2 regions of the Paenibacillus sp. S28 genome follow, and region 2 is predicted to be linked to the other one. Evidence: a T-box and tRNA genes for the amino acid it is inferred to sense, from the RefSeq annotation. Region 2 holds a T-box; the other holds one or more tRNA genes.
The links. A T-box is a leader RNA that pairs with one kind of tRNA and senses whether it is charged. The one in region 2 lies ahead of IAE55_RS25995 (valine--tRNA ligase), so its partner is inferred to be a tRNA-Val.

Region 1 (3,411 bases), on a different contig from region 2:
AGAAGCTATAACCTGAGCGAGCGGATCGTCATCTCAAGCTTCAATCACTATTCCCTGCGGCTCTGCAAGCAGCTCGCGCCTGAAATCCGCACTGGCATTTTGTACATGGAGGGACTGTATGAGCCGTGGGAGTATGCCCGCAGCGTTGAAGCCGACGCCCTGCACGCCTACCATTTTGCGGTGCTGCCAGAATTTGTGGCGGGAGCGAAGGCAGCCGGTAAAGTATACCACCCATGGACGGTCAACGAAGAAAAGGAAATGCAGCGTCTTATCGACGCAGGGGCAGCAGGTATCATCACCGACTACCCGGATAAGCTGGCAGCGCTGCTGAGCGCTTCAGTGCGCTCCTAAACAACGATAACCCGATGCCACGGCGGCATCGGGTTATTTTGTGCCCGTAAACGTCTCCAGAACAGTGAGGGAACGCGTTACCCTTGATGGTCCGGTGAATCCCCGTTCGACGGATGTTTACCTTTCTTCAATTCCCGCGCCCCTTCTTCCAGCACGTCTTCAATCATGTCCGTGGATGAGGGCGTTTCATGATCGGGATCCGGAATGGGGTCGACCCCGGGGAAACGATCCTCTTCATTCGGTTTATTCATCGCCACACGTCCTTCCAATAGAATCGTTGGTACTTCCATAGTGTGTTCCTTATATGTAAGGATAAACCGTTCCACGCGCCGATGAACCACATTTTCCTGCACCTTACGAGCCGAAAGGATAATCGTTATATAAAAAAATAAAGCCGCCCAGGCAGGGCAGCGAATATTAACGAATATGAATGAGGCGTGACAGATGGCCGACTTCATCCAGCGGAATCCACATGGAGCCATACACCGTCCGCATCTTTAAAGTGCCCGGATCATCGGATTTCTCGGGGATGCCGGTAATGGATTCACCATCCAAATTTTGAACGAATAATTGATGGCCGCGGCGGATCGCCATTTCAATTTCCTTTTCCATGAGACTATTCTCCCGTATCCACATACTGGTAAGACTTTTGTATCAATAACTATCTTTATCATAAGATAATTTTCGTCTGTTGGATAGAGAACGGATGTTTGATTGGTGGGGATATGGACCTAAAATATGAATTTAATTTGAACGGATGTGCTGAAAAATAAAAAAACCCTCCGTCTGGAGGGGCAGAAAAGAAAACAGAGCAGCTAAATCCGGATGTCTAGACGGTTTCCCAAATGGGGTACGGCGCTGCTATCCAGCATTTTGACCAGGGATTGACCGTCCTGCGAGGCTTGATCCTTAGCGATTTTAAGCACCTGAATGCTCACATTTTGAGCCAGCCGGGACTGGCTCATGGCCATCGATAAAGCAGGGATATCCATCATAAGCCTCCTCTATGTAAAATGGGTAACATCTATGTTATCGGATGTTCGGTGTGATTTATAAAATAGATGCCGCCCGGGAACCAAGTTCCCGGGCGTGCGATCAGGGAGGTGTCGTGTTGATTTCATCCGAAAAATCCGGAATTAATACATTTCTCCACCGAAGTGATGATCGCGACAGTGGCATCTTTTATGGTGGCGTTTTTTGAAGTGGTGGTGCTGTTTGTGAATCTTATGGCAGGAAACATGCTTTTCTTTGTGGACTTTTTTGATTACAGGTTCCCAGTCGACTTTGACGAATATCGTTTTCTTGATTTCTTTTTTGAGGATGACTGGTTTTGGTCTGCGGACATGACAGTGACGACGGTGATCATGTTCGTGGAAAAAGAATTTACCCATTTGGTTACCCCACCTTTGTTGGAAAATGTGAAACCTGAGATATCGTATGTAACGGTTTCCTTCGCAAACACGGCGGAGGTCCCTGTGAGAATAAAATAGATGATTATCTTAACGGGACAGGGCCAAAACTCTGTGTGAAAATAACAAAAAACCCTTGAAGCCTTAAGCTTCAAGGGTTTCTATAGATGATCTGCAGTGGGCTCGAACCACTGACCCCCACCCTGTCAAGATGGTGCTCTCCCAGCTGAGCTAGCAGATCGTATAAGTCAGATACATTTAATATAATAGCAGCGCCGTAGTTAGCTGTCAATCATTTTATTTTGCTCACGGTGAATGGCATGCACAATTTGTTTGCCGCTCATGATTAGAAGCTATCCAAACGGGCGAAAACTAAAGTATATTTCGAAGCAGAAGGAGTGGCACGGTATGCCGAACAAAGGCGGGCTGCTTGCGGCAGGGATGTGCCTGCTGCTTGCCGGATGCTCCCCCGCGGGTGAGTTTTCGGATGCGCATGAGCCGATCAAGCCCGGTTCAACAATGTCCGATTCACCGATTATGCTGGACGTTTACGGCAAATCGGTCAGCGAGGATGTGTATTCCAAGGGCCCTATTACGCCGCCCTGATTCCCCTGAACAAGACATAGGGCCCGTGCTCCGACTGCACCGGCCCTTGTTTTATTTTAGATATAAGAAAGTATTTGCATCGGAGATTCGGTTTCCTTAGTGTTCGTCGATAAACGTTTTTCTTATTCCTCATCCCATTTGCGTGAATACCCTTTTTGGATGACATAAATGAATGAATAGATCAAGATGGCTGATAAAATGACGATCAGCGCAATGGTCATGCCCATAACGATCCATGGTCTCCCTTCCATAGAGCTCTCATGAGTCAACTATACAGGAAAATCATTTTTTTGTATAATGATTCAGCCGTGTTTTTTATATTGATTGCATGAAAGAGAGGGTAACCGATGCCTGCAGAAATAGTATACGTGACGACCCCCGAGCAGCTGGAACATGCGCTGGACATCCGCCAGGAGGTGTTCGTCAAGGAACAAAACGTGCCCGCCGACCTGGAGATCGACGAATACGATGTGATCAGCGAAAATGTTCATCATATCCTCCTTCAGGACAAGGATCAGTATGTGGCCACCGGCCGGATCATTTATTATAACAGCGATACCGCCAAGATGCAGCGAATCGCGGTTCGCCGCGAGTTCCGCACCCACGGGTTCGGCCGCATTTTGCTGATGGCGATGGAAGAGCGTGCGAGGGAACTGGGGCTGGCCTATTCCATCCTGGATGCTCAGTGCCAAGCTGAACAGTTCTATGCAAAACAAGGCTACGAGGTCATTTCCAAGGAGCCGTTCGATGACGCGGGCATTCCGCATGTCCGTATGAAGAAAACACTGTAGGCTTCATTTCTTCGCATAAATCCTTGTTCTCAGGGAACGATATCCATATGTCACCTTGATATATCATGACAACTTAAGGAGTGGATATCGATGGGAAACCCAGGAAGAGAACAATTTATCGCAGTACAGAAGAACGGTGACGGCGACTTGACGGCCTTTCAAACGTCGTCGGGCCGGGTGCTCGATTACGAGCAGGCGCTGCAGGAAGTAAAGGCGGGCGCCATTGCCGGAGTAAACGTCTTTAAAGGCCGTGA
Region 2 (3,411 bases):
TAGCCCGTAACGAGTACATTCGTCGGATAATAACGCTCCAGATCCGCCGTCTGCTCCGGCCAGCCGAGGGTAGAGAACGGCCACAGCGCCGAACTGAACCAGGTGTCCAGAACGTCGTTGTCCTGCGTAAGCTCGGTGCTTCCGCATTTGGAGCATTGGGTTACATCCTCGTGCGCGACGTGGATCTCACCGCAGGATTCACAGTACCAAGCCGGAATCCGGTGTCCCCACCACAACTGACGCGAAATACACCAATCCCGGACGTTTTCGATCCAGTTCAGGTATGTTTTCTCGAAACGCTCCGGAACAAAACGTACCCCTTTGCCTGCCTTTTGCGCCTCGATGGCTCTTTCTGCGAGCGGCTGCATTTTAACGAACCACTGCGTCGACAAGTAAGGCTCGACTACGGCGCCTGTGCGCTCGCTGTGCCCTACCTGGTGCACATGGTCTTCGATTTTGATCAGCACGCCGAGGTCCTTCAAATCCTGAACGATCTGCTTGCGGCAATCGGCCCGGTCCATGCCTTCGTACTTCGCAGCCTGGTCATTCATCGTGCCGGTCTCGTCCATCACGATGATTTGCGGCAGATCGTGGCGCAATCCCACCTCAAAATCGTTCGGATCGTGTGCCGGGGTAATTTTTACGGCGCCGCTGCCGAATTCTCGTTCCACGTACTCGTCGGCAATAATCGGAATCTCGCGTCCAACTATCGGAAGCACGAGCATCTTGCCGATCATGTCCTTGTAGCGCTCATCTTTCGGATGAACCGCTACCGCCGTATCGCCAAGCATCGTCTCGGGACGCGTGGTCGCTACCGTAATGTGGCCGCTTCCGTCCTTCAGCGGATACTGCAAATGATACAGATGGCCGTTGACTTCTTTATATTCAACTTCAATATCGGACAAGGCGGTTCTGGCGGCCGGATCCCAGTTAATGATCTTTTTGCCGCGGTAGATCAGCCCTTTTTCATAGAGTTTCACGAAAACTTCGCGAACCGCCTTCGACAGACCTTCGTCAAGCGTAAACCGCTCTCTGGAGTAATCCAGGGAAAAGCCCATTTTGGCCCACTGTTCATGAATCGTTTCCGCGTATTGGTCCTTCCATTCCCATACTTTCTCCAGGAACTTCTCGCGCCCCAGGTCGTGGCGGCTAATATTCTGCTCACGCAGCTTCTGCTCCACCTTGGTCTGCGTCGCGATGCCCGCATGGTCCGAGCCCGGAAGCCACAAGGCGTCGTATCCCTGCATCCGCTTCGTGCGGATCAGAATATCCTGCAGGGTAAAGTCAAGGGCGTGCCCGATATGGAGCATCCCCGTTACGTTTGGCGGCGGAATCACGATCGTGTACGGCTCCGCCTCGGGCTTCTGCCCGGCTTTGAAATACTGGCCGTCGATCCAGTATTTGTACCATTTCTTCTCGGCCGATTTCGGGTCATACGTCGTCGGCATCCCGGTTGTTGCTTGGTTTTCCTGGTCTGTCATATTGTTCATCCTCCATCACAAGATCAGCTTTGCCAAAAATACAAAAAACCTTTCGTCCTCAAAGGACGAAAGGCTGTTCTTTCGCGGTACCACCTTTGTTTTGCGACAAGCAGCACAAACACGCATGCCCCCCGCAACACTCCATACAGATAACGGCTGCAGCCGGCCGGCTCTACCTCCCGCGCCTTCGAACGCAGGTGCTCAAACCGACAACTTCCGGGCGACTTCGGACAGCTGCATCCTGCGGAATCTTCCAGCGCTGCAATTCCGCTCTCTGAAGGGCAATACCGCCTACTCTTCCCGTTCATCGTTTTTTTGAAGATGGTTAAATGGATTCATTTTCAGCGAAGCTGAAGCGATTCATATCGCAAGAAAAACTTCCGTCAAATACGGGATGTCTTCTGTAATTGACGTTCATTGATGTTTTTCTGCAAAACATATACTCCATAATAACGCGCTTCATGTCGATAGTCAACTTCCCTTGGCCCAAAGTGCAGGACCATTTTCCCGTGTTCAGGCAGGCCACATCCCGGGAACAAAAAAAAGCCCGGCGCAACAAAGCGCCAGGCTCTTCGGATTGCATCAAAAACGTTACGGGATGTACAGAACTTGACCTTCCTGCACGGTCTGGTCCGCCAGCCGGTTGTACAGCACTAGCTCCCGCGGCGTCAGCTGATAACGGTCGGCGATCGTCTCGAGCGTCTCTTCCCGCTGAACGATGCACAGCCGGACCTTACGGAAAGGAGTCTGCTCGGAGATACTGCCGAGGAACAGGTTCTTCCATTTGATATCATCGGCTTCAGCAGCACCCGCGCTGGCGGCGGCATCAGCAGCCTGCTGCTCCTCCTGTGCCTGCTGGTACTCAAGCTCCTTGATCGAACGGCTTGAGGACAAGATCGAGGAAAAACCGATCGCTTCCTTCTCGCCGGACTCGGGTTCCTTCTTGCTTCCGAGCGCAATCCGCATTTCCCGGTCTTCAGGCGGTTCTTCCTGCTGAACTTTATCCTGGAAAGCTCCAAACGGGAACGTAGGCTCGCTGAACGGGTCTTTACCCGCCGCGTTCAAATAGATGTCTTCTTCCTGTTCTTCATCCGCCTGAACCGCCGTCGCTTCCGGATGCAGCAGCTCCGACTCCTCTTCATGCTCAAAATGCCACTTGTTCGGGTACTGGGGCTCCGCTGTCCGGTCTGATGGTTCCTTGTCCGTATGTAAAGCGGATAATCCGGCCACCTGCGGCGGAGGCGCTGCCGCTTCCCGCTCAGGTTCGCGGGCAAATTCCCATGCGGTAGACGGCGCAGTTTCACGGGAATCGGACGCCTGAGGCACAGCCGCTTCCTCCGGCTCGGACGGAGGAACAGCAGCCGCTTGCCATACGGCTTCCCAGGCTGCCGCTTCCCGTGCTTCATCCGAGTCATCGGCTTCCGTGGCTTCGATCGGAACCTGTTCCGGCTGCTCTGCCTGAATTTGGGACTGAGGCGGCGCAAAGGACGGAGCCGGTGCGGTCCAGACAGGCGCAGGGTCGTCCGGCGGCGTGAATTCACGCTGTTCCGGTTCTGCCGAAGCCGGTTCTTCCTCCCGCTCTTGCGCGAAGATAGCCGCTTCCTCCGGAATGTCCTCATCCGGTGCATGAACCACCGTGAATTCGTCCGCTTTCCAGGCGGGTGATTCCGCGACCTGAGTCTCGATGCCGCGCAGAGAGAGAACGCCCGTAATATTCAGGCTTCGTTTGGACAGCAGGTCGACGTCGAAATTTTCGATTTCCACCGCAATGTCATCCAGCGAGGTTACCCGGTTCAAGGGAACCGTAATTTCCACTGGAATGAAATGCTCCAGCCGCTGCGTCCCTTCTTCCTCACCTTCGCTTCTGTACAGCCCCGACAGGAGCAGATGCCCGCGCAGACTGGCTTGTTCGTCCTGGCTGATCACTTGA

Region 1: it encodes a tRNA-Val, which carries the amino acid that the T-box ahead of IAE55_RS25995 (valine--tRNA ligase) is inferred to sense. The anticodon was not compared.

What each region holds. Positions count from the first base shown of each region.
Region 1 covers NZ_JACVTM010000002.1:378,304-381,714, forward strand. The annotation lists gene IAE55_RS06120 (glycerophosphodiester phosphodiesterase) at 1-351, shown strand, start outside; gene IAE55_RS06125 (hypothetical protein) at 429-602, opposite strand; gene IAE55_RS06130 (hypothetical protein) at 769-963, opposite strand; gene IAE55_RS06135 (YjfB family protein) at 1,167-1,346, opposite strand; gene IAE55_RS06140 (hypothetical protein) at 1,512-1,841, shown strand; tRNA gene IAE55_RS06145 (tRNA-Val) at 1,929-2,001, opposite strand; gene IAE55_RS06150 (hypothetical protein) at 2,169-2,366, shown strand; gene IAE55_RS06155 (GNAT family N-acetyltransferase) at 2,714-3,157, shown strand; gene IAE55_RS06160 (DUF3892 domain-containing protein) at 3,248-3,411, shown strand, end outside.
Region 2 covers NZ_JACVTM010000014.1:30,188-33,598, forward strand. The annotation lists gene IAE55_RS25995 (valine--tRNA ligase) at 1-1,481, opposite strand, end outside; T-box leader at 1,540-1,798, opposite strand; gene IAE55_RS26000 (LysM peptidoglycan-binding domain-containing protein) at 2,073-3,411, opposite strand, start outside.